Regions from separate parts of the Pseudomonas sp. GL-R-26 genome, predicted to be linked through region 3. Evidence: predicted binding sites of a transcription regulator. Region 3 holds the regulator's gene; each other region holds the start of a gene.

Region 1 (7,914 bases), on a different contig from region 3:
GTCGCCGTGCAGGCGCTCGTCCCACTGATCGCGCGGGATGAAGTGGTGCCAGGCCTCTTCCAGCTTGAGGGTCGAGCGGCTCGGCGCCTCGCGGGGGAATTTCAATCGCGGAATGCCCATCGGCCACATCGCCGAGTTGTTCGACTCCGCCAGGCCCATGAACACTTCGCGGCCGCTCTTGAACGTCAGCAGCAGGCGCGGCTTGTGAGCGTCTTCCACCAGCTTGCCGGCGGCCATCAGCGCCTTGCGCAGGTGAACTTCGAATTTCTTGCAGAAGTTCGACAGTTCCTTGCCGTCGTTGGTGTCGACCATTTCCAGCCACAGGCTGCCGCACAGCGGAAAGTCCGCCATATGCGCCAGGATCACGCTGATGCGGTCGGTTTCCGGCAGATCGATGAATATCCCCCGAGCCCACTGGCGCGGGAAGATCAGCTCGGCGAAACGCTGCCCGCGCATCAGGCGCTCGGCGCCGTCTTCTTCGGTGCAGACAAACTCGGCGCAGGCAGTTGCAGCCTTGGCCTTGGCATATCCGGCCACGTTCAAGCGCGCAGCGAGGTCGGAAATCTCGGAACAGACTTCGCCTTCGAAGCCCGGCCGGCAATGCATAAAAAGGGTGTTCATTCTTACTCCTGGGCAGATGGCGAGACATTCAACCACTGCGCGATGCCCAGGCTTGCTCTACAGCAAAGCCTGTCACGAAAACCGGCGCATGATAGCCGACTTCGGAACCCAGGGTCTGTTAACGCTTGCTGTCGACCGCGACGCAGCCCCATTTTCCGCTGGGCAAGGCGCGAGGAACGCAGTTTGGTTGTTCCAAATAAGTTCCGAGCAACGCCGCCCAGCGGAAAATGGGGCGCGTCCCTTCGGGTTGCGCGCCAAAGTGTGCGAGGCCGCGTTGCGGGATTTGCCAAGGGAACAACCATTGGCGGCATCCCGCGCCTTGCCTCGCACACTTTGGCATCGCAACGCGGTTCGACAGCAAGCGTTAACAGACCCTGGACTTGCCCATAGAGTCCAGTTATTAGCCTTAAGCACCAAAGAGGGCTAGGTTTAGTCCTCTATCCGTTCCCTCTGTCCGTAGCCGTGCGGACTCAAAGGAGTGATCGCAATGCCGTCCCTCGATAGCCTGAATACGCTCAAGACCCTGCAAGTCGGCAACAAGACCTACCACTACTTCAGCCTGCCCGATGCCGCCAAAAGCCTGGGTGATCTGGACAAGTTGCCGATGTCGTTGAAAGTCCTGCTGGAAAACCTGCTGCGCTGGGAGGACGAAAAAACCGTCACCGGCGCCGACCTCAAGGCACTGGCCGCGTGGCTCAAGGAGCGTCGCTCCGACCGCGAAATCCAGTACCGCCCGGCGCGGGTGCTGATGCAGGACTTCACCGGCGTACCGGCGGTTGTCGACCTGGCCGCCATGCGCGCGGCGATGGCCAAGGCCGGCGGCAATCCGCAGCGGATCAACCCGCTGTCGCCGGTGGACCTGGTGATCGACCACTCGGTGATGGTCGACAAGTTTGCCAGCAGCAGCGCCTTCGAGCAGAACGTCGACATTGAAATGCAGCGCAATGGCGAGCGCTATGCGTTCCTGCGCTGGGGCCAGAGTGCCTTCGACAATTTCAGCGTGGTGCCGCCGGGCACCGGGATCTGCCACCAGGTGAATCTTGAATACCTCGGCCGCACGGTCTGGACCAAGGACGAGGACGGCCGCACCTACGCCTTCCCCGACACTTTGGTGGGCACCGATTCCCACACCACCATGATCAACGGCCTCGGCGTGCTCGGCTGGGGCGTCGGCGGTATCGAGGCGGAAGCGGCAATGCTCGGGCAACCGGTGTCGATGCTGATTCCGGAAGTCATCGGTTTCAAACTCACCGGTAAGCTCAAGGAAGGCATCACCGCCACCGACCTGGTGCTGACCGTGACCCAGATGCTGCGCAAGAAAGGCGTGGTGGGCAAATTCGTCGAATTCTACGGCGACGGCCTTGCCGACCTGCCCCTGGCCGACCGTGCGACCATCGCCAACATGGCCCCGGAATACGGCGCCACCTGCGGTTTTTTCCCGGTGGACGACATCACGCTGGACTACCTGCGCCTGTCCGGACGGCCCCTGGAAACGGTGCAACTGGTCGAGGCCTACAGCAAGGCCCAGGGCCTGTGGCGCCTGCCCGGCCAGGAACCGCTGTTCACCGACAGCCTGGCGCTGGACATGGACAGCGTCGAAGCCAGCCTCGCCGGGCCAAAACGCCCACAGGACCGGGTGTCGCTGCCCAATGTCGCGCAAGCGTTCAGCGACTTCGCCGACCTGCAATTCAAGCCCACCAACAAGGAAGAAGGCCGCCTGGAAAGTGAAGGCGGTGGCGGTGTTGCCGTCGGTAATGCCGATATGGCCGGCGAAGTGGATTACGACTACGAAGGCCAGACCTATCGCCTGAAAAACGGCGCCGTGGTCATCGCCGCGATCACCTCCTGCACCAACACCTCCAACCCCAGCGTAATGATGGCGGCCGGACTGGTGGCGAAGAAGGCCGTGGAAAAAGGCCTGAAACGCAAACCCTGGGTGAAGAGCTCGCTGGCCCCCGGCTCGAAAGTGGTCACCGACTACTACAAGGCGGCCGGGCTGACCCATTACCTTGACGAATTGGGCTTTGCCCTGGTCGGCTATGGCTGCACCACCTGCATCGGCAACTCGGGACCGCTGTCGGAGCCCATCGAGAAAGCCATCCAGCAAGCCGACCTCACCGTGGCCTCCGTGCTCTCAGGCAATCGCAACTTCGAAGGCCGGGTGCATCCACTGGTTAAAACCAACTGGCTGGCCTCCCCGCCGCTGGTAGTGGCCTACGCGCTGGCCGGCACGGTGCGCACCGACCTCAGCCGCGAGCCGCTAGGCGATGACAAGGACGGCAAGCCGGTTTACCTGCGTGACATCTGGCCAAGCAGCAAGGAAATTGCCGACGCAGTGAATCAGGTCAACACCGCCATGTTCCACAAGGAATACGCCGAAGTGTTTGCCGGTGACGCGCAATGGCAGGCGATCAAGGTTCCGCAGGCGGCGACCTATGTCTGGCAGGACGACTCGACTTACATCCAGCACCCGCCGTTCTTCGACGACATCGGCGGCCCGCCGCCCGTGGTCAAGGATGTCAACGGCGCCAGGATCCTCGCACTGCTCGGCGACTCGGTGACCACCGACCACATCTCCCCGGCCGGCAACATCAAGGCCGACAGCCCGGCAGGGCAATACCTGCGCGACAAAGGCGTGGAGCCGAGGGACTTCAACTCCTACGGCTCACGGCGTGGCAACCATGAAGTGATGATGCGCGGCACCTTCGCCAACATTCGCATACGCAACGAAATGCTCGGCGGCGAAGAAGGCGGCAACACCCGCTACATTCCCACTGGCGAGAAAATGCCGATCTACGACGCCGCCATGCGTTATCAGGCTTCAGGTACCCCGCTGGTGGTGATCGCCGGCCAGGAATACGGCACCGGCTCGAGTCGCGACTGGGCCGCCAAGGGCACCAACCTGCTGGGGGTGAAAGCGGTCGTCGCCGAAAGCTTCGAACGGATTCACCGCTCCAACCTGGTCGGCATGGGCGTACTGCCGTTGCAGTTCAAGCTGGATCAGAACCGCAAGAGCCTGAAGCTCAACGGCAGTGAAATCCTGGACATCCTCGGCTTGACCGGCGTCGAGCTGACGCCACGGATGAACCTGACGCTGGTCATCACCCGCGAAGACGGCAGTAGCGAGAAGATCGAGGTGTTGTGCCGCATCGATACGCTCAATGAGGTGGAGTACTTCAAGTCCGGAGGGATTTTGCATTACGTGTTGCGGCAGTTGATCGCGTCCTGACCGACCGCTGACAAAGACACCGCCTTCGGGCGGTGTTTTTGTTTGGGCCACGCTTATAATCGCAGCCCTCAGGATACCCCCATCTGTGGCGAGGGAGCTTGCTCCCGCTCGACTGCGAAGCAGTCGCCAGCCCTGCAGATGCATTTCATCTGGCACAACGGGTTGATTGTTATTGGGGCCGCTTCGCAACCCAGCGGGAGCAAGCTCCCTCGCCACAAAAGCTGTTCATCTCTAAGGACTTCAAATGATTGCCCTGCCATGGACGTTTCTGGCCCTGCTTTCCTTCGGCTACGGCCTGGCGCTGACCTACGGCCATCTCGGCTGGCTCTCGGCAATTTCGGTGTTCTTGTTGCTGGTCGCCGGCGCAGCGGTTCGCCAACGCGAGATCCCTTTTGTCCGCTACCTCGGCCACGGACTGTTCATCGTCCTGGCCCTGGCCTTGGCGACGCATTGGCTACCCGGTTTCTATAACGGTCGCGGTATCAATCCCCAACGCTTTACCGACGATGCCGTGTCATTCGCCATGCACCTGAATCTGGACAAACCGCTGATCGGCTTCTGGCTGTTACTGGTTTGTCCGTGGATTGTCGGCCGACGTTCGCTTCGGTTGTCCCTGTATGCCACCGCACTGGCACTGACCTTGAGCGCCGTGCTGGCATTGGGCGGCGCGCTGTTGCTGGGCGTAATCGCCTGGGCGCCGAAATGGCCGGATCAAGCCTGGCTGTGGTTGCTGAACAATCTGCCTCTGGTGACGCTGGTCGAGGAAGCGCTGTTCCGTGGCTACATCCAGGGCGGACTGAGCCGGTACCTCAAAGACCGGCCCTACGGTGAACACCTCGCCCTGCTGCTGGCGTCATTGGTCTTCGGCCTGGCCCATATCGGCGCAGGATGGCAGTGGGTGTTGCTGGCGACGCTGGCCGGGGTCGGCTATGGCCTGGCCTACCGGTTCGGCGGGCTGGGCGCCGCCATTGCCAGCCACTTTGGCTTGAACCTGCTGCATTTCGGCCTGTTCACCTATCCGATGCTCACCAGCTGACGCAAGGGTCATTTTGCGACGCATCGCTGATTATCGAAAAATAATCTCAACAATCCGCCGGCCTTGCCGATACAGCACTTGAAAGCCTTGCGGATTAAAAAAGCCATGCGTAACAACCAGCCAATTACACAACGCGAGCGGACCTTCCCGGCTCAGCAACGGTTGATTTCCACCACCGATGCCAAGGGCATGATCACCTACTGTAACGACGCTTTCGTCGAGATCAGCGGGTTTTCCCGAGAGGAACTGATCCGTGCACCGCACAACCTGGTCCGTCACCCCGACGTCCCGGCCGCGGTGTTCGCACACATGTGGGACACGCTGAAACAAGGCTTGCCATGGATGGGCATCGTCAAGAATCGCTGCAAGACCGGTGATCATTACTGGGTGAACGCCTATGTGACACCGATCTTCGAAGGCAATCAGGTGATCGGTTACGAGTCGGTGCGGGTCAAGCCCAGCGCCGAACAGATCCGCCGTGCCGAAGCGCTCTACCAACGCATCAACCAGGGCAAGTCGGCCATTCCCTCCTCGGATAAATGGTTGCCGATCCTGCAGGACTGGCTGCCGTTCATCCTGGTCAGCCAATTAAGCTTCATGATCGGTGCATCGCTGAACTCCCATTGGGGGTTTGCCCTGGCTGCCGGTCTTTCGGTGCCGCTGGGCCTGATGGGCCTTCAGTGGCAACAGCGTGGCCTCAAGCGTTTGCTGCGCCTGGCCGAGCAGACCACCTCCGATCCGTTGATCGCACAGATGTACACCGACAGTCGCGGCGCCCAGGCGCGTTTGGAAATGTCCATCCTGAGTCAGGAAGCACGCCTGAAAACCTGCCTGACGCGCCTGCAGGACACGGCCGAACACCTGACCGATCAAGCCAGGCAGTCCGACGCCCTGGCGCACAACAGCTCCAGCGGTCTGGAACGTCAACGGGTCGAGACCGAACAGGTGGCCACTGCGGTCAACCAGATGGCAGCTACCACCCAGGAAGTCGCCAGCCACGTGCAACGCACCGCCGACGCCACCCAGGAAGCCAATCGCCTGACCGGTCGCGGTCGTGATATCGCCGGGGAAACCCGCGAAGCCATCCAGCGCCTGTCGGTGGTAGTCGGTGAAACCGGCGTGACCGTGACCCAACTGGCCAAGGACAGCAACGAAATCGGCGGCGTAGTCGACGTGATCAAAGGCATCGCCGACCAGACCAACCTGCTGGCCCTGAACGCCGCCATCGAAGCGGCCCGTGCCGGCGAGATGGGTCGTGGTTTTGCGGTGGTGGCCGACGAAGTCCGTCAGCTGGCGCAACGTACCAGCGAGTCCACCGGGCAGATTCATGCGCTGATCGCCAAGCTCCAGCAAACCGCCAGCACCGCCGTGCAGACCATGGAAGCCGGGCATCGTCAGGCGGAAGAAGGCGTGGCGCGGGTACTGGAAGCGGACCAGGCACTGGTGGGGATCAGTGAAGCGGTGGCCAACATCACCGACATGACCACCCAGATTGCCGCCGCGACTGAAGAGCAAAGTGCCGTGGCCGAAGAAATCAGCCGCAACATCAGCAACATTTCGGAGCTGGCGGACCAGACCTCGGAACAGGCGCAGAACTCGGCGTTGCTGAGTGAAGAGCTGACCAAAACCGCGAATACCCAGTATTCGTTAGTGGAGCGGTTTAACCGCTAGCCGATTGCGCGCCGTCTACTTCCCTATAATCCCCGACCAATGATCGGGGATTTTTTATTGCATAAAGCTTCACCTTAAAAAACGACATCTCATAACTCACATAAAAACCAAAAAATCCACTATCAACCTTGATAGTTAAATTGCTCCGATAAAAATCTTACGCTATTCATCCCGACATCGACAGAACGTCACGTGTCAACATCTATGAGGTCTTTAACCAAGATGGATAGCAAACTGGAACGCCTATTAGCGGCAACGAAACAAAAACTTTATCCGGTACCCCCCGGCACGTTCAGGTGGCGTTTCAACACAGAACCCGCCTGGATCGAAGCGACCACCGCATCCCTTCAACGCATCCGCTTTAATGGGAGGGATTTCTGGGCGTGGAACGCTTCGACAGGCTCCAATAATACAGGGGACATTTTCCTCTATGACTTCACCCTTGACTACATTGACGAAAACATCTTTGACAAGACATTCAACTTGGGAGAACAGGGTCTTACCTTTACGCACTGTTATATGACCAGCGATGGTCATTTCAAATGCATAGACGCACTATCAGCTAAAGTTTCCATCAAACTCGATCCGAAAGACGGCATCAGCACGGGCGACTTTGAAGCGACATTCAGTCCCGAATTTGAATCCCCCAATGGCGTATTCAACTTAACAAGACAAACATCCTGAAGTTAGTACATCGCAAGTCCCCCAAGCGGCGTAGTTCCCCCCACAATGGATCAGGCATATCCAATCCATTGTGGGCTTACTCACGATGAGGCGATGATTGCTGCCGAAAACTTCATTGAAGGAATGAAGCCACCTTCTGTGCCGCAGCCACCAAATGCTGCTCATGACTAAACCCCGAAGCCTTCAACGGCTTCAAATCATGATCCCCCGCCACCAGCCAGAACACCTCGATACCCGGCGATAGCGCATACCCCTCGACCGCCTCCCGGTTGCCCAATGCATCGCGTTCACCCTGCACGATCAAGGTTCGTGTCTTCAACCCCGCCAAATGCTCAACCCGTGGCTTCTCCGGTTTACCCACCGCATAGAACGGATACCCCAGGCACACCAGGGCATCCGCGCCCAATTCATCCGCCAACAAACTGGCCATGCGACCGCCCATGGACTTGCCGCCGATGGCCAACGGCCCAGTGACATGGCGTCGCACCTGGGGATACACATCACGCCAGCATTCCAGCAGTTTCGGCGCCGGGTTCGGCGGGCGTTTGCCGCTATCGAGGCGCCGCTGCGCCATGTAGGGAAACTCGAAGCGCAACACGTTGACGCCTTGCGCGGCGAGGCGTGCAGCCATGTCGCTCATCCAGTCGCTGTCCATCGGTGCGCCAGCGCCATG
Region 2 (7,914 bases), on a different contig from region 3:
TACTTGGCGCTCAGGCTCGCTTGCAAGCTGGTCATCCGCGCATCGAGGGTGTCCTGCTGCTTCTTCAGGTCGTTCAGGCTGTCGGTCAGGCTTGCCGAACGCGCAGCGAACACGCCAGTCTTGCTCAGCGCGAAGCTGTCAGTGGCAGTCTTCATACGCGCCAGCAGCCCGGTATCACCAGTAAGAATACCGTTGATGTCGGCGGCATTGGTTAGCGCAGCAGCATCGAAAAGCTTGTCATCGATCGACAACAACCCTGTCTTCTGGTCAGTCTTGACACCGAACTGAGCGAGCGATTTCAGCTGACCAGTCCCGCCCATCGCATTCAGCTCGGTACGCACCGCCGACACCAATGAACGCAGTGAGGCATCGCCAGTGAGAGTCCCCGACGTCACCGAACCATCGGGATTGGTAGTGACTTGGGTCTCAGTGTTGGCCGCTCGGATCAGGGCATTGTAGGTATCGACAAAACCCTTGACCGAAGACTTCAGCGTCGAGCTGTTCGCAGCGATGCTGATGGTGGCCGGCGTCGCCGCACCACCACCGGACGGAACCGGGGAAACGCCGTTAAGCTTGACTGTAATCCCGCTCACGGCATCAGCAATTGTATTGCTCTTGGAAGTCATCGAAACGCCATCCAGAACGTACTCGGCATTCTGAGGCAGAGCAAGGACCGAACTACCTGTTTCCAGCCCCGAGGTACCTGACAGGATCAAGTCTGAGCCAACACCGGTCGTGGCCGAGGTCAACACCATTCGAGAACCGCTGGCATCGGTCAGGATGTTGGCACTCAATCCCTGGTTGGCGTACTGCGAGTTGATCGAATCACGGACCTGCTGCAATGTTGCGCCGGCAGGAATGCTGACGTCATACGTGCTGGTACCCTGTTTAATAGTCAACGTGGTCGGTGTAGCACCGGCGTTCACAACTGAAGAGGCTCCGTCAGTAAAGACCTTGGTCGAAATTTTCGACGCGGTAGCCAACTTGGTGACCAGCAACGAGAAATTACCGGCGGCCGCGCCATTACCCATCGTAATGGAAGCAACTTTTTCGTCGGACGATGTACCAGTCAGCCCGCTGAAGCTGGCGGTGTTTTTCATGTTGTCCAGCGCGCCACGGAAGGCATCTAGCGCCGCCTGGATTTTGCCAATGGACGACAGCGAGGTGGTCGCTTTCAGCGTTTGGCTGTTGATCTGCGTCTGCTTCGGCGCTCTTTCGGAGTCCACCAAAGACTTCACAATCGCCTGGGTATCGATGTTCGAACCAATACCGCTAACCGATGTACCCGCCATCATCTCTCTCCTTATCCAGTGGCTGCCGTTTTCTTGACCAGGAACGTTTTAAACAGCGACAGCAACAAAATTCATGCCAGTTCAGACTTTGTCGTCAAACAACAAACTACTGGCGTCCGACAGGCTTTGTGCCAGTTTAAGTGCAGCTTCGGACGGGATCTGACGAATCACCAGGCCCGTTTCGGTGGCGATGACCTTGACCACGACCCGGCCAGTGGAGTCATCAATGGAAAAATCCAGATTGCGCTGGGCAGCCTGGACAAATTCCTGAATATCGGTGACCGCTTTTTCCAGCTCGTCACGTTTTGGCTTGGCGTTCGAAGCCTTCACCTCTTCAACCTTGGGCTGCTCCGGTGATCCCGTGACATTCGGCGTTACGCCCTGAAGGGCAACGGCGGGATAGGACTGGTTCAACTTGACGCTCATGTCCATGCCTGATCTCCTCATCATGAAAAAACAAAAGGGCGCGTAAACGCGCCCTTCCGTCAATTACCAAGCGCCGGAATTAACCCAGCAGCTTCAGCACAGCCGATGGCAGCTGGTTAGCCTGGGACAGGATCGCGGTGGAAGCCTGTTGCAGGGTTTGCTGCTTGGTCAGCTGAGCAGTTTCCGATGCGAAGTCAACGTCCTGGATCACGCCACGTGCAGCAGTGGAGTTGTCCGAGATGCTGCGCAGGTTCGACACGGTGCTGTCGAAACGGTTTTGCACGGCACCGAGGTCAGCACGCTGGGAGTCGATGTTGCTGATCGCCTTGGTGATCACGTCGATGGCGTTCTGCGCGTTGGCGGCAGTGGTCACGTCAGTGTTGGATACGGTGGTTTTAGTGGAGCTGACAGCAGCGCCGCCGAACAAGCCAGTCAAAGTACCGGCAGCTGCCTCAGTCATCGAGTAGCTGCTGGTGGAGTTCAGCGAGACCGCGCCAACGGCAGTCAAACCAGCAGCGAGTACAGCAGAAGTGCCGAGGGTGCCGGAAGCATTCTTGGTCGCAACCGAAATGGTGTTCGCAGCACCACCCAGAGCACTGAACGCCAGGTTTTCGCCGGTATCGGACTTCACCGACAGGGTGTTGGCTTTGGCATCATAGTTAACGCTGATACCCAGTTTTGCAGCGCCCGACTTCATCTGATCAGCAAGATCGGAAAGGCTGGTTACACCCACAAATTTAACCGCCGCACCAGCTACAGTCATGGTGAAGTCACTGGCGGCAATAGTAGCAGTAGGCAGGGTGAAAACTGCTTCTGTGCTGGCAGTTGCAGACAAACCGCTTACAGCGCCGTCCAGCTTGGAAGCAATCGACTTGGCCGAATCAGTGGTAGTGGTGACTACGTTAGCGGTTGCACCACCTCCGTTGACAACGATCGTGCCGCCGGCGATAGCCGTTGCAGATGGAGTGATGCTGGTGCTTTTCACTTGTTGCGAACCAATGTTGCTAGCCGAAACGTCGCCCAGAGTCATGTTGATGGTCTGGTTGGCGTTAGCACCCACTTGGAAAGCGGTAGTACCGAAAGAACCGTCCAGCAGGTTACGACCACCGAAAGTAGTGGTGGTAGCGATACGGGTCAGTTCGGAAGTCAGAGCCGAGTACTCGGCGTTGTTCGACTTACGGTCTTCAGCGCTTGGCGAGCCGTTCGCGGAAGCCAGAGCCAGGGTACGCATTTTTTGCAGGATGTTGGTGGATTCCTGCATCGCGCCTTCAGCCGTTTGCGCGATGGAGATACCGTCACCGGCGTTCTTGATGGCAGTGCCCAGGCCGTTGATCTGGCTGGTCAGACGGTTGGAAATCTGCAGGCCGGCAGCGTCGTCTTTAGCGCTGTTGATACGCAGGCCGGAGGACAGGCGCTGCATGGAGGTCTGCAGGTTACCGGAAGCTTTGTTCAGGTTGTTCTGAACGGTCAAGGAAGCAAGGTTGGTGTTTACGGTTAAAGCCATGACGAAATCCTCGTTGGATGGATACTGCGGCTTCCGGCCCTGGCTACCGCCTGGTGTGGCCTAGAGAACCTACGTAATAGTTATCGTCGTGAAGAGGCTTTGCTTGAGCGGTTTTTTGCAAATTTTTAGTGGCAGCGTGCCAGCCCTTTATTTTCAAGGCTTTACAGCCAGAAAATCGGCGCCATAAAAAAGCAAAACGCCCGGCAACTTACGTTACCGGGCGTTTTTTATGCCTGTATTCCAGCTATCAACCGCGATAGAGAATCGCCGAGCCCCAGGATAGACCTACCCCGAAGCCGCTGATGGCCACGCGCGTCCATTTCGAATCGAACACATGGTTTTGCAGCAGCAGCGGAATGCTGGAGGAAACCGTGTTGCCGGTTTCGAGCATGTCCTTGACGAACTTCTCCGGCTCACCTTCTTCGAAGCGGCGCGCTACGGCATCGACGATGGCCGCGCTGCCCTGGTGAATGCAGAAGGCATCGATGTCGCTGGCCTGCAAGTTCGACTCATCCAGCAGCTCATGCAAATGCGCCGGGACTTTCAACAAGGCGAAGTTGAAGACCTGGCGGCCATTCATGAAGAACACACCGTCGGTGACCTTCAGGTGCGGCGCGCCAGAACCGTCGGTGCCGAACTTCGACTTGCCCAGCTGCCAGACAGCGTTTTCGCCCATCCAGGTCGCAGTGGCGGCATCACCGAACAACATGGTGGTGTTGCGGTCTTCCGGGTCGACGATCTTCGAATACGGATCGGCGGTGATCAGCAAGCCGTTTTTCAGACCTGCCGCTTCCATGAAGCCTTTGATCGCGTAGATGCCGTACACATAGCCGGAACAGCCCAGGGAAATATCGAAAGCGGCGACATGGGTCGGCAGGCCCAGCTTGTCTTGAACGATCGCTGCGGTGTGCGGCAACCCTTCTTCATCACCGTTCTGGGTGACGACGATCAGGCAATCGATGGCTTCACGTTTGAGCTCGGGGCTGGCGGCGAACAGCGCTTTGGCGGCTTCGACACACAGATCGGACGTTTCCTGATCGGCATCCATACGCGGCAAAAACGCCGAACCGATCTTGCCAAGGATGAAGGTTTCGTCCTTGTCGAACTTTGCACCCTGGGCGTAGTTATCAACCCCGGCTGCCGGCACGTAACTCGCAATATTTTTTATGCCAATCATTATGGCTTCCCAATAATAAACAGCTGAACATCGCCGCTCGCTGAATCGAGGGCGTCTACAGTCAGGGCCTGGCATCGTCGGCGCTCAAGCAAACAGCTTGAACAGTCCGCCACCTTTCACCGCCCGCAGACAGGATACAGTGAAGATGCGCGTTTTGACTGACGGGTCACTCAGAGATCAGTGCTTTATTTGATTTTATGGTCCGGATCCCGCCCCACCCTGCTATGCGACGAGCCGAAAAAAGGCAAAAAAAAGCCAGTCCCCCATGAAAGGGACTGGCCGCGAGCGGTCAAGACCGACTCAAAGCTTGTTGAACAGGCTCAACTGGGAAACTTTGGCAAACGCCAGTTGCGCGGCCTGCAGCATGGTCTGCTGCAAGGTCAGGCGCGTCAGCACTTCCGCCGGGTCAGTGTTCTTGATCGAATTGCCGGTCGATTCGTTGATCAGGCCGGAACTCGTGTTCTGATCTGCCTGCATATCCATCACATTGCCCCGTGCACCGATCGCACCACGCGCCATGTCGACCTGGTTCTTGGAATTGTTCAGGTTGGCAATGGCGGAAGCGACGGTGTCTTCCATAAAACGCTGGGCGACAGGGTTGCCTTGGGTCGGCGCGTCGAGCGCCGAACGCAGCTGGCTGATGGTATCGAGGACGTTCTGGGTCTGGTGGGTATTGACCGCGATATCAAACTGATCACCTGCCGCCGGAGTCGGCGGTGTGCCGCCCAAAGTGAAGCTGACACCCGCCGCCGTCGCCACGCCTGCCACTACAGTCCCTGTGGTAACCGGGGTACTGGTGCTGGTCAGTGGGCGCGCGTACAGCTCGAAGGCTCCAGGACCGGTGAACTTCAGGACTGCGCCGCCTTCAGGGAAGAAGCTCTTGTAGTCGGCAGCGTTGGTTACCGTAGTCTGGGCAATGATCGCCGTCGATGGGTTGTTCGGAGCGCGGTTGGCGACGAAGCTGTCCGGCTTGGCCGTCAACTGGAAGCTGTGACCGGCGATCACGGCGTCGGCACTGGCGGAGTCGGCAGGTGTGTCACCCGGCTGGAAAGTGATGTCCAGCTTAAAAGTCACACCACGGAAGTTGACGTCGGAACCGCCTTTGGCACTCGGATCAAACTTGCCACCACCGGTCGCTTCCGCCGTCACGTCATTACCCAGCGCATCGGTAATCACGAACTGGGTACTGCTGGTGAACGACATGGTGTAAGGCTGACCGTTGCGGAAACTCGCATCGAAGGCCGGACCGGAATTTACCAGTCCCGGGGACAAGTCCACCCGCCCGTCATTAACGGCAGGTGCTGTCATCGTGGTCGAACTGCGGGCGGCATTGATTGCCTGCTGGAAAACGTCCCAACCGGTATCGTTCAGGCCCAGGGACATCGAATCGCCGATCTTCAGTTCCAGCTGGGTCTGGTCGCCCTGATAGCTGTAAGTGCCGTCACTGTTGTGTACAAACGGCTGAGTGTTGTTACTCGCACCGGAGAAAATGTACTTGCCGCTGGCATCCTTGCTGTTCATCAGGCTTAGCAATTGCTCTTCGGACTGCTTGAGTTCGGCGGCGATGGATTTACGGTCATCGTCGTTCAACGAACCGCCACCGGCTCGTATCGCCAACTCACTGACTTTTTGCAGCACGTTGTTGATGCTGTCCAGCACGCTCTCTTCCTGCGCCTGCGCCGTGTTCAACGCGCTGATGTTGGTGGTGTATTGCCCCAACATGGCTTTTTGCTGCTCGAGTTGCAGCAACCGCGCCGCGCCGACAGGATCGTCCGCCGCGGTCTCGAGCTTCACGCCGCTGCTGGCCTGCTCGGCCGTCTTCATCACATTGTTGAGGTTACGAGAATAGTTGGCGGCCGTCGTGGCGTAATACTGTGCTGTAGAAATGCGCATGTTCTACGGCTCCTTAAAGGGCATTGATCAGGGTGCTGAAAATTTCCTGCGCAGTCTTGATGATCTGCGAAGAGGCCGTGTAGTACTGCTGGAACTTGGTCAGGTTGCCAGCCTCTTCATCGAGATCGACACCAGACAGCGAGTCACGGGCGTTTCGAGCGCCAGTCAAGATGGTATCGGTAGCCGTTGCATCCAGTTGCCCCTGCTTGGTCAGCGAGCCGACCTTCGATACCAGACCACCATACGCATCGGTAAAGCTCACACCCGGACTGGTCGCAGTTGCACCGACTGTCGCCTTGGTTTGCAGACCGAGCAAGGCCTGGGCGTTGCGGTTGTCGGTACTGTCGGCCGCAGTCATGGAAATGTTGAAGCTGTCCCCCGAAGCAGGGCTGCCGCTGACGGTCATTCCCACATTGAAGGTTTTGGCGTTGCCACCGGCATCGGTGTAAGGCACTGCGATACTCAGGTCGTTGTTCTGACCTGGCACAATGTTGCCGGTACCGATGCTGTTGCCCTTGGAATCGAACACTTCATAAGCGGTAGCACTGGTCATCAGCATGCGCACGGGCATCGATGTCTTGACCGCCGTCTGCACTTCCAGGCGCTGGACCGGATCGTAGATATCCAGAGTGGTGGTCAAGTTCGGCTGGCTGACAGCACCGGTGCCGCCATTCCCCGAGGCCTTGGTGGAGGTCAGCGGTGCGGACGTAGCCAGGGTTTTGGTATCGGTCATGACCGTGGTCATGTCCGCAGCACCGCTACGGGTCGGGGTAATCTTGAAGGAGTCCCCGACAGCGACCGAACCACTGTTCAAGCTCAGGCTCAATCCATCGATGACCGGGTCGGCCGCAGGAGGCGTGGCGAAAGCGAAGTTACCCATGTTGGTGTTATCCGACAGTCGGCGTACGTTGTAGCCCGTGGCGGTGACTGTGACCTGATAATCACTGGCTTGCAGCTTGCTGGTGTCTTTGATGGTGACATTCAGATTGCCGGACGCCGGATTGTTGTTGGCACTGGCAATACTGCGCTGGCTGATGGCCGCCGCGCTATTGATGTTGTTGAACAGTGCCGCACCGAAGTTACCGCTCTGATCCAGGCCCTGCCCCAGCTGCTTGTTGACCTGATCGGCCACAACCATGGCGATACGCCCCAGGTTGTTAACCGCGGGCGTCAGAACTTCAGTGCGATAGCGCAACAATCCACCCATCTGGCCGCCGCTCATCACACCCGTGATATCGATCGACGAACTACCTCGATCCATGATGATCGAGGCACGAGTAGGGTCGGCCGGGTCGACCGCCACGCGCAATTTATTGACCGTGTCGCCGATAACCAACGGCTGGCCGCTACCCAGGTAGATATCCAGTCGGCCGTCGGTTTCGGTGACCTGTGTGCCAACCAGTTCGTTGAGCTGGCGGATAGTTTCGTTACGCTGATCCAGCAATTCATTGGGCGTTCCACCCGAACTACTAACTTCACCAATTTTTTTGTTGTAGGCCGCAACGGTCGACGCCAGTTTGTTGACCTGATCGGCCATCGAGCCCAACTGATCATTGATGTACGACCCCTGCTGCTTCAACTGCTGGGACATCGCATTGAAACGGCTGCTCAAGCCCTGGGCA
Region 3 (7,914 bases):
GTCGTCGGCGATGCTTTTCAGTGGATCGCTGGCACCGGCAACACCGGCATCGACCTGGTCACTGTCCTTGACCAGCGGCTTGGCCGGGGTCACGGTCTTCGGCCGCTCGTCACCGATGGGGATCGGCTTGAGCGAACGATCGGAATCAGTGAAGACCCCGATCAGCGCTTCGGAAATGACCTTGTACTTGCCTTCGTTGATCGAAGAGATGGAGTACATCACTACGAAAAAGGCGAACAGCAAGGTGATGAAGTCGGCGTAGGAAACCAGCCAACGTTCATGGTTTACATGTTCATCATGTTGTCGACGACGAGCCATGATCAGGGCCTGCTCACAGTAAATGATGCAGCGCGTTGGCGCTGTGATTGTGCCAGGTAAGGCGCGTGACGCCGAGAATGGCTTCTCCCTTCTCAAGTCGCGCAACGCAGCCTGGCGCAATCACAGCGCCAACCCGAAGGGCAGCGCCCTGCGCGCCGCAATACGTCGTTACTCGTCGTTCATTTGAAACAACCAAACCTCTCTCCTCGTGCCTAGTCTTGCGGCTCGCAGGGCGCTGCGCGCTCCATCATTTACTGTGAGCAGGCCCTGTACTCCCTTAATCCATGAAGCCCTGGAGCTTCAACTCAATGGAGCGTGGGTTTTCACCTTCGGCGATCGACAGGAGCCCTTCCAGCAACATTTCGCGATAACGCGACTGGCGCAACGCGATGGATTTGAGTTTGGCGGCGATCGGCAACAGCACCAGGTTGGCACTGGCCACGCCGTAGATGGTGGCGACGAAGGCCACGGCGATACCGCTACCCAGTTGCGACGGATCGCCCAGGTTGCCCATGACGTGAATCAGGCCCATCACCGCACCGATGATGCCGATGGTCGGCGCGTAACCGCCCATGCTTTCGAAGACCTTCGCGGCTTCGACATCGCGGCTTTCCTGGGTGTAGAAATCCACTTCGAGAATGCTGCGGATCGCTTCCGGCTCGGCGCCGTCAACCAGCAGTTGCAGGCCTTTACGCGCGTAGTTGTCGGGCTCGGCGTCGGCGATGCCTTCAAGGCCCAGCAGGCCTTCCTTGCGGGCGGTCAGGCTCCAGTTCACCACGCGGTCGATGCCACCGGCCAGGTCGACACGGGGCGGAAACAGGATCCAGGCGAGGATCTGCATGGCGCGCTTGAAGGCACTCATCGGTGATTGCAGCAACGCGGCGCCAATGGTGCCGCCGAGCACGATCAGCGCTGCCGGGCCGTTGGCCAGGGCGCCGAGATGACCGCCTTCAAGGTAGTTGCCGCCGATGATCGCGACAAAGGCCATGATGATGCCAATCAGGCTTAGAACATCCATCAGATACAGGCCTCGACCAGGTGCTTGCCAATGTCGTCCAGGCTGTACACCGCGTCGGCGAGTTCAGCTTTGACGATGGCCATCGGCATGCCGTAGATCACGCAACTGGCTTCGTCCTGCGCCCAGATCGAACTGCCGCCTTGCTTGAGCATGCGCGCGCCTTCGCGACCGTCGGCGCCCATGCCGGTCAGGACCACCGCCAGAACTTTGTCACCGTAGGTCTTGGCTGCCGAACCAAAGGTGATGTCCACGCACGGCTTGTAGTTGAGACGCTCGTCACCCGGGAGGATTTTCACCGCGCCGCGGCCGTCGATCATCATCTGCTTGCCACCCGGCGCCAGCAGCGCCAGGCCCGGACGCAGGATGTCGCCATCCTCGGCTTCCTTGACGCTGATGCGGCAGAGCTTGTCCAGGCGCTCGGCGAAAGCCTTGGTGAAGGCGGCCGGCATGTGTTGGACCAGCACGATCGGGGCCGGGAAGTTGGCCGGCAACTGGGTCAACACTCGCTGCAGGGCGACCGGGCCGCCGGTGGACGTACCGATGGCCACCAGCTTGTAGACTTTGCGTTTCGGCGCGGGCGACGACGCGGTGGCCCCATGCGTACGTGCAGGGATCGGTGCCGGAGCCGGACGCACGGGCGCGCTGCTGCCGTAACTGCCGATGCTCGAAGGCGCAGGTGTTGGAGCAGGTGCGGCCACAGGGGCCGGAGCGCTGTAAGTGCTGACGCGCCGATTGCTGCGCGAGATGCTCAGGATCTTTTCGCACAGCAGTTGCTTGACCTTCTCGGGGTTGCGCGAGATGTCTTCGAAATTCTTCGGCAGGAAGTCCACCGCGCCGGCATCCAGCGCATCGAGGGTGACCCGGGCGCCTTCGTGGGTCAGCGAGGAGAACATCAGGACCGGGGTCGGGCAGCGTTGCATGATGTGCCGCACGGCGGTGATGCCGTCCATCATCGGCATCTCGTAGTCCATGGTGATCACGTCGGGCTTGAGGGCCAGCGCCTGATCAATCGCCTCTTTGCCGTTGGTCGCCGTGCCGACGACCTGGATATTGGAATCCGCTGAAAGAATTTCCGAGACGCGGCGGCGGAAAAACCCCGAATCGTCCACCACCAGGACTTTGACTGCCATAAACACTCCATTAGATGGAGCGAGGCCAGGCGCCCCGCTCCACCAGAATCAAATACGCCGTGTGGCGTAACGCTTGAGCATGCTCGGAACATCGAGAATCAGCGCGATGCGGCCGTCACCGGTGATGGTGGCGCCGGACATGCCCGGAGTTCCCTGGAGCATTTTGCCCAATGGCTTGATGACCACTTCTTCCTGGCCCACCAGTTGATCGACGACAAAGCCGATCCGCTGCGTGCCCACCGAAAGGATCACCACATGGCCCTCGCGCTGCTCTTCGTGAGCGGCGGAGCTGACCAGCCAGCGTTTGAGATAGAACAATGGCAACGCCTTGTCCCGCACGATCACCACTTCCTGGCCGTCCACGACGTTGGTGGTCGACAGGTCGAGGTGGAAGATCTCGTTGACGTTCACCAGCGGGAACGCGAACGCCTGGTTGCCGAGCATGACCATCAGTGTCGGCATGATCGCCAGGGTCAGCGGCACCTTGATGACGATCTTCGAACCCTGGCCCTTGGCCGAGTAGATGTTGATCGAGCCGTTGAGCTGGGAGATCTTGGTTTTCACCACGTCCATGCCCACGCCGCGACCCGATACGTCGGAGATCTCGGTCTTGGTCGAGAAACCCGGGGCGAAGATCAGGTTGTAGCATTCAGTGTCGCTCAGACGATCGGCGGCATCCTTGTCCATCACACCGCGCTTGACCGCGATGGAACGCAGTACATTCGGGTCCATGCCTTTGCCGTCATCGGAGATCGACAGCAGGATGTGATCGCCCTCCTGCTCGGCCGCCAAGATGACCTTGCCGCCCCGGGCCTTGCCCGAGGCTTCGCGTTCTTCCGGTGATTCGATGCCGTGGTCGACCGCGTTGCGCACCAAGTGGACCAGCGGGTCGGCCAGGGCCTCGACGAGGTTCTTGTCGAGGTCGGTTTCTTCGCCAACCAGTTCCAGGTTGATCTCTTTCTTGAGCTGGCGAGCCAGGTCGCGAACCAGGCGCGGGAAGCGCCCGAAGACTTTCTTGATCGGTTGCATCCGGGTCTTCATGACCGCGGTCTGCAGGTCGGCGGTGACCACGTCGAGGTTCGACACAGCCTTGGACATGGCTTCGTCGCCGCTGTTGAGGCCCAGGCGGACCAGGCGGTTACGCACCAGCACCAACTCGCCGACCATGTTCATGATCTCGTCGAGACGCGCGGTATCGACGCGCACGGTGGTCTCGGCTTCGCTCGCCGGTTTTTCCGCAGGAGGCGCGGCCGGGGCGCGGGCAGCAGCCGGTGCAGCAGCGACCACAGGGGCCGGTGTTTCGGCTTTTGGCTCAGGAGCCTTGGCCACGGGTTTCGGCGCCACAGCCTTGACTGCCGGTGCCGCAACCGAGGCGTTGGCGCCGGTTGCCGTTCCAGCCGTTGCGCCCACTTCTGTGAACTTGCCTTTGCCGTGCAATTCGTCGAGCAGCGCTTCGAACTCGTGATCGGAAATCAGATCGCTGCCGGCCGCCACCGCGCTTGGTGCTGCGGCTGCAGGCACCGAAGCAATGGCCGACTCCAGCGCTTCGACAGCAAAGTTACCCTTGCCGTGCAGTTGGTCGAGCAGTGCTTCGAATTCGTCGTCCGTAATATCGGAACTGTCGCCGGCCGCTTTCGGTGCTTCTGGCGCAGCCGGTGCCGGGACCACCGCATCGACGGCGAACTGGCCTTTACCGTGCAGTTGATCGAGCAACGACTCGAACTCGGCATCGGTGATTTCGTCGCTGCCGGCAGCATTGCTGGCAGGCGCTGGAGCAGCCACTGGGGCCTCGGCCTGGGCCTTGACGGCATTCAGCGAGTCCAGCAGTTGTTCGAATTCATTGTCGGTGATATCGCCCGATTCGGCTTCAGCCACAGGCGCTTCGACCAAGGCGGCGACAGGTGCGGCAGCCACCTCGTCAGCCGATTGCGGCTCGGCCAGACGTGCCAGCGCCGCGAGCAGTTCCGGTGTCGCGGCCGTGATCGGGCTGCGTTCGCGGACTTCGCTGAACATGCTGTTCACCGCGTCCAGCGCTTCGAGAACCACGTCCATCAGTTCCGAGTCGACGCGACGTTCACCCTTGCGCAGGATGTCGAACACGTTCTCGGCGATGTGGCAGCACTCCACCAGCTCGTTGAGCTGGAGGAAGCCGGCGCCCCCTTTTACAGTGTGAAAACCGCGAAAAATTGCATTGAGCAGATCCGCATCATCCGGACGGCTTTCCAGCTCGACCAGTTGCTCGGACAGTTGCTCTAGAATCTCGCCGGCCTCAACCAGGAAATCCTGAAGGATCTCTTCATCGGCGCCGAAGCTCATTAAGGGGGGTGCTCCTACAGGTCTAAAAACCCAAAAAACCTAAAATTCTAAAACTCTAAAATCCCAGGCTGGATAACAAATCGTCCACATCGTCCTGACCGGACACAACGTCTTCTCTCTTATCGGCATGAATCTGCGGACCTTCACCCTGAGAGAGATGTTTTTGTGGATCTTTTTCAGCAAGCATCGCTTCACGGTCATGTTCGATGCCCGCAAAGCGGTCCACCTGACTGGCCATCAGCACGAGCTTGAGCAGGTTGCTTTCAACTTCGGTGACCAACTGGGTCACACGCTTGATCACCTGGCCCGTGAGGTCCTGGTAATCCTGGGCGAGCAGGATGTCGTTGAGGTTGCCCGACACCGCGCGATTGTCCGTGCCGCTGCGCGTCAGGAACCCGTCTACCCGCCGGGCCAGTTCACGAAACTCTTCGGCGCCGACTTCGCGACGCATGAAGCGCCCCCAGTCCGCGCTCAACACCTTGGCTTCATCCGCCAGGCCATTGACCAGCGGCGTGGCACTTTCCACCAGATCCATGGTGCGGTTGGCCGCAGCCTCGGTCAGCTTGACCACATACCCCAGGCGCTCGGTGGCGTCGGTGATCTGCGACACTTCTTCGGCTTGCGGCATGTGCGGGTCAATCTGGAAATTGACGATCGCGCTATGCAGTTCGCGAGTGAGCTTGCCCACTTCCTGATACAGGCCGCGGTCACGGGTCTGGTTGAGCTCATGGATCAATTGCACCGCGTCGCCGAACTTGCCTTTTTCAAGGCTCGCGACCAATTCGACGGCGTGTTTTTTCAGGGTCGATTCAAAATCGCCCAATGAAGTTTCGTTATTGCCCATAGCTCCCCCGTGGCGCACTCATCAACCGATGCGTTCGAAAATCTTCTCGATTTTTTCTTTCAACGCCTGGGCCGTGAAGGGCTTGACCACATAGCCGTTAACGCCGGCCTGGGCCGCTTCGATGATCTGCTCGCGCTTGGCTTCAGCGGTCACCATCAGCACCGGCAGGTGCTTGAGCTTTTCATCGGCACGCACGTGGCGCAGCAGATCGATACCGGTCATGCCAGGCATGTTCCAGTCCGTTACCAGAAAGTCGATGCTTCCGCTGTTGAGCACCGGGATGGCGGTAGTGCCATCGTCGGCCTCGACGGTGTTGGTGAACCCAAGGTCACGCAGCAGGTTCTTGATGATCCGCCGCATCGTTGAGAAGTCATCAACGATGAGGATTTTCATGTTCTTGTCCAATTCGACCTCCAAGCAGTCTTAAACGCGCCCAGCACCTGAACGCGCCATTTCAATCAATCCGGCAAAGCACTCAATGACTGTCTGGAGCACAACAGATCGCGACCGGCGCAGTTCAACACCACACCAGCCTCGTTCGCAGTGTCCCCACACTGCCTTCAGCGCGCTCGCCACTCCCCCAAACGCCCCCGCAAACGGGCCGCGCACTGGCTGTGTAACTGGCTGACCCGCGATTCGCTGACCCCCAGGACCTCACCGATTTCCTTGAGGTTCAACTCTTCATCGTAGTACAGCGCCAACACCAGTCGCTCACGCTCCGGCAAATTGGCAATCGCATCCGCCAGCGCAGCCTGGAAGCGTTCATCTTCCAGATCGCGTGACGGCTCGAGATGAGCACTCGCGCCATCCTCGTGCAGCCCTTCGTGTTCGCCGTCCTGCAACAGGTCGTCGAAACTGAACAGCCGGCTGCCCAGGGTGTCGTTCAAAATCCCGTAGTAATCATCGAGACTCAATTGGAGTTCGGCCGCAACTTCGTGATCTTTAGCGTCACGGCCGGTTTTAGCTTCAATCGAGCGAATGGCATCGCTGACCATGCGCGTATTGCGGTGAACCGAACGTGGCGCCCAATCCCCCTTGCGCACTTCATCGAGCATGGCGCCGCGGATTCGAATGCCCGCGTACGTCTCGAAACTGGCGCCTTTGCTGGCGTCATATTTGGTCGACACTTCAAGCAGGCCGATCATCCCGGCCTGGATCAGGTCTTCGACCTGGACACTGGCCGGCAAACGCGCCAGCAAGTGGTAGGCAATGCGTTTAACCAGCGGCGCGTAACGCTCGATCAGCTCGTACTGCGCATCACGTGCCGACTTCTTGTAGAGGTTGTAGCCGCTGGCTGTCATAGAACAGGTCCTGCTGTCTGCTGCACGAGCCGCTCGACGAAAAACTCCAGGTGCCCGCGCGGGTTGGCAGGCAGCGGCCAGGTATCGACCTTCTGCGCGATGGCCTTGAACGCCAGCGAGCACTTGGAACGCGGGAAGGCCTCGTAGACGGCGCGCTGCTTCTGCACGGCCTTGCGCACGCTTTCGTCGTAGGGCACCGCGCCGACGTATTGTAGGGCGACGTCGAGGAAGCGATCCGTGACCTTGGTCAACTTGGCGAACAGGTTGCGTCCTTCCTGCGGGCTCTGGGCCATGTTGGCCAGGACGCGGAAGCGGTTCATGCCGTAGTCGCGGTTCAGCAACTTGATCAAGGCATAGGCATCGGTAATCGAGGTCGGCTCGTCGCACACCACCAGCAGCACTTCCTGGGCTGCGCGAACGAAACTGACTACCGATTCACCAATGCCCGCAGCGGTGTCGATCACCAATACGTCGAGGTTGTCGCCGATATCACTGAAGGCCTGGATCAGACCGGCGTGTTGGGCGGGGCTCAGATGCACCATGCTCTGAGTGCCGGATGCGGCCGGAACGATACGGATGCCGCCGGGTCCCTGCAGCAGTACATCGCGCAGTTCGCAGCGGCCTTCGATCACGTCGGCCAGGGTACGTTTGGGTGTCAGGCCCAGCAGAACGTCGACGTTCGCCAGTCCCAGGTCGGCGTCCAACAGCATGACGCGCCGGCCAAGCTCGGCCAAAGCCAGGGACAAGTTCACTGACACATTAGTTTTCCCGACGCCACCTTTGCCGCCGGTCACCGCGATCACCTGTACGGGATGCATGCTGCCCATGTTATTTCTTTACCTTGTCTTGCATAGACGGAGGCCACATTACTGGCTGCGCGTTCACAAACGGAACAATGCATGGCAGACCATCGATGTAGGTACAAAAACTGTTCATTATTACCTCAGCCAACCTGCTTGGTCGGGCTGTGGTAGATGTCAGCGAACA
Region 4 (7,914 bases), on a different contig from region 3:
CCGGCATAGATGACCAGGGCCAGGGCGACCAGGATCACGTTATGGCTGGCGATGCGCAATGCAATCGGTACACGGCGGTGGCGCAGTGCCCGGAAGATCAGCAGGAAGAAGTTGTCGGTTTTTACTGGCGTAGGCCGGTTCACTTGAGCTCGGCTCTTTTGTCCGTGGAGTTGACGCGCAGTATAGCGACAGGCCCTAGGCCGTCAAAGCGCTCACGGTGCCCGATGGTCACTGAAAGTGGGTAGAATGCGGTTTTTTTCCACCTGCGGGGGTGCGCCTTGCGCGAAATCGTCCTGATAAACATCACGGGAGTCGACCGTCCGGGTCTGACTGCGGCCATTACCGGCGTTCTGGCCCAGGGTGGTGTGAATATTCTCGACATCGGTCAGGCGGTGATCCACGACACCTTGTCGTTCGGCATCCTGGTTGAAATTCCCGACACCGAGCAAGGCAAGTCTGTGCTCAAGGACATCCTGTTCAAGGGTTACGAGCTCGATCAACAGGTGCGTTTCACGCCAGTGTCCGAAGTGGATTACCAGCAGTGGGTCGGCAACCAGGGCAAAAAGCGCCACATCGTGACCCTGTTGACCCGCAAGGTGACAGCCGGGCAGTTGCAGGCCGTGAGCTCGATCACCGCCAAATATGGCCTGAACATCGATCACATCGATCGTCTGTCCGGGCGCATGCCGCTGGACACCCCGGCCGACAAGGGCAAGGGCTGCATCGAGTTTTCCGTGCGTGGCGAAGCGGCTGATCCGCAGGCGCTGCGTGCCGAATTCCTCAGCGTCGCCCAGGAACTGAACGTCGACATCGCCTTCCAGGAAGATTCGCTGTTCCGTCGCAACCGTCGCCTGGCAGTGTTCGATATGGACTCAACCCTGATCGAAGCCGAAGTGATCGATGAACTGGCCAAGGCTGCCGGCGTCGGCGACAAAGTGTCGGAAATCACCGAGCGGGCGATGGCAGGTGAACTGGACTTCCGCGCCAGCTTCAAGGAGCGCCTGGCCTTGCTCAAAGGTCTGGACGTCAATGTGCTGGATTCCATCGGCGCCTCGCTGCGCCTGACCGAAGGCGCCGAAACCCTGTTCGCCGAACTCAAGCGCCTGGGCTACAAGACTGCGATTCTGTCGGGCGGCTTCACTTACTTCGCCAAGCAATTGCAGGCCAAGCTGGGTATCGACTACGTGTTCGCCAACGAACTGGAAGTGGTCGACGGCAAAGTCACTGGCGTGGCGGTCGAGCCGATTGTCGATGCGCAGCGCAAGGCGGATTTGCTGAAGGAACTGGCACACAAGGAAGGCTTGCGCCTGGAGCAGACCATTGCGGTCGGCGATGGTGCCAATGACTTGCCGATGCTGGCGATTGCCGGGTTGGGCGTGGCGTTCCGCGCCAAGCCGCTGGTGAAGCAGTCGGCCAAGCAGGCGATTTCCACCTTGGGCCTGGATGGCGTGCTGTACCTGCTGGGCTTCCGCGATCGCGACGGCCAGCTCTAAAGCGAACTGTAGGAGCGAGGCCTGCTCGCGATGGACGTTAACGATGACGCGGGCATTCTGAATGCACGCGTCGCCCTTACACTCATCGCGAGCAGGCTCGCTCCTACAGGTTTGCGAACAGGTCAGGCTTTTGGTGAGCCCATGCCCTGCCCCATCTGCACCGCTGTACCGGCGGTCATTTCTTCAGCCCACTTAACCTGATCCGGCCCGAACAGCACGACGGCGGTCGAACCCAGCTTGAAGCGTCCCAGTTCCGCACCTTTTTCCAGATGGATCGGCGCGCGCGCGGCTTCGTCGTAGCGGAAGGTTTTCAGCTCGCGTTTCGGCGGCGTAACCAGGCCGGCCCAGACGGTTTCAATCGACGCAACGATCATCGCGCCCACCAGCACCACGGCCATCGGCCCGCGCTCGGTGTCGAAAATGCACGCCACGCGCTCGTTGCGGGCGAACAGTTCCGGAACGTTTTCAGCGGTGGTCTGGTTGACCGAGAACAGGCGACCCGGGATGTAGACCATCTCGCGCAGGGTGCCGGCCAGCGGCATGTGCACGCGGTGGTAGTCCTTCGGCGACAGGTAGATGGTCGCGAAGTCGCCACCCATGAACGGCGCAGCGTTTGCCGCGTCGCCACCCAACAATTCCAGCACGCTGAAGCTGTGGCCCTTGGCCTGGAACACGCGGCCGTGCTCGATCGGGCCGAGCTGGCTGATCGCGCCGTCGGCCGGGCTGAGGATCGCGCCCGGGGTTTCGTCCAGCGGACGGGCGCCGTCTTTCAGGGCGCGGGTGAAGAAGGCGTTGAAGTGCTCGTAGGCGGTCAGGTCTTCGACCAGCGCCAGGGACATGTCCACCTGATAACGCTTGGCGAACCAGGCGGTAAAGGCATTCTTGAACCAGCGCACGCGGCATTCGGCGATGCAGCCGGCCAGTCGCGAGAGCAGGTTGTGGGGCAGCAGGTACTGGCCGAGGAGAAACAGACGCTTGTTCATTAACGGTCCTTAAAAATCTTAAATTTCTACCGGGGTATCGGGATGGTTGCCCCATTCGCCCCAGGAGCCGGCGTAGCCCTTGACCCGCGGATAACCGAGAGCCTTGGCCACCAGATAGGTGAAGCCAGAGCGATGGTGTGTCTGGCAGTGGGTAATCACTTCTTTGTCTTTGCTGATCCCGAGTTGTTCGAGAATCTGCGGCATGTCGGTGCGGATGCGCAGCTGGCGCGTCTGATCCATGCCGGCGGTCCATTCGAAATTGACCGCGCCGGGAATGTGCCCGCCCTTGGCTGCCAGGACTTTCTCACCGGAGTACTCCAGCGGCCCGCGTGCATCCCAGATCGCCAGGTCGGCGGCGCCGAGACGGCTTTGCAGGTATTCGCGGGTGGCGGTGGGTTCGTCGTGCAAGGTCAGTGGAACCGGGCCGCCCACGGATGGCGGGATCTGGATCGACATGGGCAAGCCTTCCGCCAGCCAGGCCGGCAGGCCGCCATCTATATAGTGGTACTTGCTGTGGCCGATGACATCCAGCAGCCAGATGAAGCGCCCGGCCCAACCGCCGCCTTCGTCGTCATACACCACGTAGACCGCATCGGGGTTGTGTCCCAGCTCACCAAACAGCGCTTCGAGTGCTGCCTGCGGAGGCATCAGCCCCGGGGCGGGGGCCTGGCCGAGCTGCGTGCGTTTCGGATCGACAAAGCGCGCGCCGGGAATGTGCCCTTCGGCGTAGCGGGCGGGACTGGTCAAGTCCACGAGAATCAGTTCGCGGGCGTCGAGTCGAGGGAGCAAGTCGCTCGGCTCGATCACCAGCGGCAAGCCAGAGAAGTCAGACATGTGAGGTCTCCAGAGCACAAAAGGGAGGATTGTAACGCAGCTTATTGGCCTCGGTGGCTAAAGCTGTGCAGGGCTTTTTCGATGCACTGTGCGGTTTTACCGAAGGCCTGTACGGAAATTTCCGAAAATGGCCCGCCGCCCTGATCCGCCACGACGATCATGATCACCCGGCCATTGTTGACCAGCGAACGCAGCAGCAAGTGTTCGCCGCTGAACTGCGAACGCAGGCTGTTGGGCAACAGGGCCGAGAATTGCGCGTTGTTGGCGGGCGTCAGGCGCACCTGGGCCTGCTGCGCGAGCAGGCGCTGCAACACGTTGCTCTGGCTGACCACGAAATTCAACCCGGCTGCCTCCTTCGGCAGCCCGGCCGTCTGGTGCACGCGCAGGTTGGCGTGGGTGCGGTCGGCCATCAGGATCATCACCCGGCGCATGCCGCAGGCCCCGAGGGCGTCCCGGGCGGCGATGGTCAAGTGCATGGCGTTGGTGAAGCGACTCGGCTCGACCAGTAATTCGGCGCATTGCTTGCGCCACTTCGCCAGGTCTTCGGCGGTGGGTGCCGCCGCCGGCAGCAAGCCTGCGTGGACACGGGTCATGCCCCATGGCCAGATCAGCGACTCGGCGGGGTGCCAGAGGTCGGGCATGGCGTGTTGGCGTGCGCTGTTTGCGGCCTGCTGGTGCAATTGTTGCTGCAGTTCGTCCATCGGCATTTGCAGGTAAAGGCTGGTCAGGTACTGCCAGCGCTCACTGTGGGGGCTGTCCCAGGCGTGTTGCGCCGACAGTGCCAGCCCGTTGGCCAGCAGCACCGTATTGGCTGGTTGATTGAGCCAGCGGCGAAGGGTCGGATCGTCATCGAGGCGGTTCTGCTGGCGCAGTGGATGCCCGCTGTCACGGGCAATGCGCAGCACTTTCACCAATTCCCGCTGCTCGGTGAGCAGCAGTCGATAGCCTTGCTGCACCCAGATCGGCAAGCGCCAGGCCTCCACCAGCGCCTGGCCGATGTCCAGCAGGCGTACGCCAAACAGTTGCTGCTCGACTTTGTGTGCCGACTCGCCTTTATGGATGACCCGCAGCTCCCAGTCTTCGAGCAGTTTTGGATGGGTCAGTGCCAGTGGCCACAGGGGCGAAAGAAACAGCAGGCTGCCCCAGTGGATGTCCTGCCACAGGCGCGCCAGGCGACTGGCAAAAAAACCGTTGGCCTGTTGCGTGGCGTGCTGGCTGATCATCTGCAACTGACGCAGGGCTTTGGGAATCTCGGACTGGGGTTCGGCGGGCAGGCGCGCGAGCAGTTCTTCGGTGCGTTTCAGGCCGAGGCGATTGATCGCGACCTCAAGGTTTTCCGCAGGCTCGGCCATGCCGCCATGGGGGTGCCGGTTGGCTTCGCGAATCACGCTCAAGGCCAGGGCCGGGCTGCTTTGCATGAGGTCGGCGATATCGCGCAGCGAGCTGCGATTGTCGCGGATGGCCCTGCAAACCAGGTCGTGGCTGGCTTGCGGAACCGGCAGGCGCACGCCATCGAGAAGCTTGACCCAGCCTTCGAGAGTGGTCGGTTTCGGGGTTGGGACGTTCGTTTCGTTAACCATGGTGGGAGGCGATCATCGTCAACATTACCTATGCCCGCAAGGGGTCAAATTAGCTTTTCGCCTGAACTGGCTATAGTCTGGCGCAGTTTTGCCGATAAGTAGAAGAAGAGATTTTTTAACTTCCGAATATGACCTTGAACCCGACTCAGTAAGTGCTCTCCTAACCTATGGCTAAAATTATCGGCATCATCGTCGTATTCGCGAGCGTGCTCGGCGGATACGTGCTTTCCCACGGCAAGATTGCCGCCCTGATCCAGCCTTTCGAGGTCATGATCATCGGCGGTGCGGCCCTCGGCGCCTTCTTGCAGGCCAACCCCGGCTACATGACGATGCACGTGCTCAAGAAGTCCCTGGGCATGTTCAGTTCGCGTTTCAACCACGCCTTCTACCTTGAAGTGCTGGGCCTGATCTACGAGATCCTCAACAAGAGCCGCCGCGAAGGCATGATGGCCATCGAAGGTGACATCGAAGATGCCGCCGCGAGCCCGATCTTCGCCAAGTACCCGACGGTGCTAAAGGACGAGCGCATGACTGCGTTCATCTGCGATTACCTGCGCATCATGTCCTCCGGCAATATGGCTCCCCACGAGCTGGAAGGCCTGTTCGACATGGAACTGTTCAGCCTCAAGGAAGACCTCGAACACCCATCCCACGCGGTCAACGGCATCGCCGACGCCATGCCTGGTTTCGGTATCGTCGCGGCGGTACTGGGGATCGTGGTGACCATGGCCTCGCTGGGTGAAGGCGACCAGAAGTCCATCGGCCTGCACGTGGGTGCGGCACTGGTGGGTACCTTCTTCGGTATTCTCGCCGCCTACGGCTTCTTCGGCCCGCTGGCCCATTCCCTGGCCCACGATGCCAAGGAAGAGCTGAACGTCTACGAAGCCATCAAGGCCTCGCTGGTGGCTTCGGCTTCCGGCATGCCGCCATCGCTGGCCGTGGAGTTCGGGCGCAAGGTCCTGTACCCGGCGCACCGTCCAAGCTTCGCCGAGCTGGAACAAGCGGTTCGCGGTCGTTAAGCCATGGAAAATAACCAGCCGATAATCATCAAGCGCGTCAAGCGCATCGCCGGCGGGCACCACGGGGGCGCCTGGAAAATCGCCTTCGCCGACTTCGCCACGGCGATGATGGCGTTCTTCCTGGTGTTGTGGCTGCTGTCCACCGCCACGCCGGAACAGAAGATTGCCATCGCCGGTTACTTCAAGGACCCGATCGGCTTTTCCGAAAGCGGCACGCCCTACATCATCGATCTGGGCGGCACGCCGACCCTGGCGCCGGAAAACACCCTCAACCCCGAGGTGAAGTCCCAGCCGCAGCCGGACAAGGTCACCGTCGATACCGATCAGGTCGAAGGCATGGCCGAGCAGGTCGAAAAAGAGCGCCTCGAACTGTTGCTGCAAGAACTGCAGAACAAGGTCGAAGAAAACCCGCAGATGCAGAAGTTCAAGGATCAGATCCTGTTCGAAATCACGCCGGACGGCCTGCGAATCCAGATCATGGATGCGGAAAACCGCCCGATGTTCGACTCTGGCTCAGCTCGCTTGAAGCCGTATTTCGAAGACATCCTGCTGGCTATGGCAGACACCATCAAGGCGGTGCCGAACAAGATCAGCATCAGCGGCCACACCGATGCCAAGCCATACACCGGCACCGGTGACTTCGGTAACTGGGAGCTTTCGGCCAACCGTGCCAACGCCGCACGGCGTGCGCTGGTGGCGGGCAGTTATCCGGATGCTCAGGTGGCGCGTGTGGTCGGCTATGCCTCGTCGGCGCTGTTCGATCGCGAGCATCCGTTCAACCCGGTGAACCGCCGTATTGACATCGTGGTGCTGACCAAGAAAGCCCAGCGTGCGATCGAAGGTTCGCAAGGGGCGGAGCCTGCTCCTGATGCGCCGCAAGGTTCGGCTGTTCCGGGGGCCGCACCGGCTGCACCGGCCGACCCGAACGCGTTGCCGGCGGACAAGGAACCGCTGCCGGCCCACGAACTGCGCGAGCGTCTAAACCTGTTCGACGACCCGGCACCGAAACCGGGCGAGCCAGCCAAACCGGCTGAACCGCCCAAGCAGTGACCCACAAAAAAGCCGACAGCGATGTCGGCTTTTTTGTCGGCGTTCTCTCCGTTAAAAGCCGCGGATGACTCGGGACTTGAGATCGGCGTGAAAACGATCCGCATTGGATTTGTTGACGCTGCGCGCCGACTCGCTGCCGGTCACTGATTCCAGTGACATCGAGCGCTTGAGTGTCGCTTCGTTGCGATAAGCATCGATAAAGAACTCGATGTCCCGGTCGCTGGTCAGCTTCGGCCATTTATCGAGGTACAGCGGCAGCTCTGTCGGGCCGGTCTTGAACGAGCATATGCGTCGGTTGGTAATGGTCGCCTCGCCGATTTCGAACGGCACCCACCAGGACAGCGCGGTTTTCTCCGACACCACTGCCAGCAGGTGCGTGCATTCGCTGATGTTGCGGGTGATCACCCCGGTGATGTCGTCGGTGGTCTGGGATTCGGCATCCAGTACGTCGAGGTAGGTCTTGATGTTGGCCTGGATCAGGCGCGCGTTGATCTTGACCGCGTGGGCGCGGTCCATGTGGCGGTAGCTGATAAACACTGGCATCAGAAATGTCCCTTGATCGCGAGTTCGCGGTAATAGGCACCGAGGGCGGTGAGGCGGCAACCGGTGGAGTGGATGGCGGCGTAGTACATGTGTTCGGCGTCCACCGGTTCGACCAGGCTGTGGCGGTTGCACTTTTGCAGCTGCGCGAAGACCTCGCCCTGTTCCGGGTTGAACTCGGGTTCGGTGGGCTCAAAGCTGGGGGCGAGGGGGTACACCGACTCCGCTTCGGCAAACCATTCGGGGAGTTTGCGCAGGATTTCCTTGGGGATCAGCGGCGATACTTCGCGCAGGGAAATGAACTGCGAGACGTTGGTCTTGAACACCGGACGCTGTTCCCAGGCATCAAGGGCGTTGTCGACGAAGGAATAGAGGCTGCCGGGGGTGATCTTGCCCAGGATGTTCGCTGCTCCAC

The links. The regulator FliA, encoded in region 3, starts transcription of late flagellar genes. The targets are predictions, from matches to a motif close to CTAAAGTTTNNNNNNNNNNNGCCGNTAA.
Region 1: the regulator FliA is predicted to act here: its motif matches at 4,932-4,959, upstream of KGA96_RS23550 (methyl-accepting chemotaxis protein).
Region 2: the regulator FliA is predicted to act here: its motif matches at 3,303-3,330, upstream of KGA96_RS26870 (flagellin).
Region 4: the regulator FliA is predicted to act here: its motif matches at 4,961-4,988, upstream of motA (flagellar motor stator protein MotA).

The regions. Positions count from the first base shown of each region.
Region 1 covers NZ_JAGYGI010000027.1:45,278-53,191, forward strand. The annotation lists gene rlmM (23S rRNA (cytidine(2498)-2'-O)-methyltransferase RlmM) at 1-621, opposite strand, end outside; gene acnA (aconitate hydratase AcnA) at 1,109-3,850, shown strand; gene KGA96_RS23545 (CPBP family intramembrane glutamic endopeptidase) at 4,095-4,886, shown strand; gene KGA96_RS23550 (methyl-accepting chemotaxis protein) at 4,992-6,557, shown strand; gene KGA96_RS23555 (hypothetical protein) at 6,780-7,241, shown strand; gene KGA96_RS23560 (alpha/beta fold hydrolase) at 7,354-7,914, opposite strand, start outside.
Region 2 covers NZ_JAGYGI010000040.1:15,264-23,177, forward strand. The annotation lists gene fliD (flagellar filament capping protein FliD) at 1-1,292, opposite strand, end outside; gene KGA96_RS26865 (flagellar protein FlaG) at 1,374-1,724, opposite strand; gene KGA96_RS26870 (flagellin) at 1,798-3,222, opposite strand; gene KGA96_RS26875 (ketoacyl-ACP synthase III) at 3,470-4,399, opposite strand; gene KGA96_RS26880 (flagellar hook-associated protein 3) at 4,700-6,292, opposite strand; gene flgK (flagellar hook-associated protein FlgK) at 6,306-7,914, opposite strand, start outside.
Region 3 covers NZ_JAGYGI010000021.1:10,637-18,550, reverse strand. The annotation lists gene motD (flagellar motor protein MotD) at 1-318, opposite strand, end outside; gene KGA96_RS20720 (flagellar motor protein) at 596-1,336, opposite strand; gene KGA96_RS20715 (chemotaxis response regulator protein-glutamate methylesterase) at 1,336-2,466, opposite strand; gene KGA96_RS20710 (chemotaxis protein CheA) at 2,515-4,782, opposite strand; gene KGA96_RS20705 (protein phosphatase CheZ) at 4,838-5,626, opposite strand; gene KGA96_RS20700 (chemotaxis response regulator CheY) at 5,648-6,019, opposite strand; gene fliA (RNA polymerase sigma factor FliA) at 6,187-6,927, opposite strand; gene fleN (flagellar synthesis regulator FleN) at 6,924-7,754, opposite strand; gene flhF (flagellar biosynthesis protein FlhF) at 7,871-7,914, opposite strand, start outside.
Region 4 covers NZ_JAGYGI010000002.1:1,097-9,010, reverse strand. The annotation lists gene KGA96_RS03315 (AhpA/YtjB family protein) at 1-143, opposite strand, end outside; gene serB (phosphoserine phosphatase SerB) at 279-1,493, shown strand; gene asd (archaetidylserine decarboxylase) at 1,616-2,476, opposite strand; gene rhdA (thiosulfate sulfurtransferase) at 2,495-3,310, opposite strand; gene KGA96_RS03295 (HDOD domain-containing protein) at 3,352-4,890, opposite strand; gene motA (flagellar motor stator protein MotA) at 5,058-5,909, shown strand; gene motB (flagellar motor protein MotB) at 5,913-6,959, shown strand; gene KGA96_RS03280 (toll/interleukin-1 receptor domain-containing protein) at 7,011-7,502, opposite strand; gene KGA96_RS03275 (caspase domain-containing protein) at 7,502-7,914, opposite strand, start outside.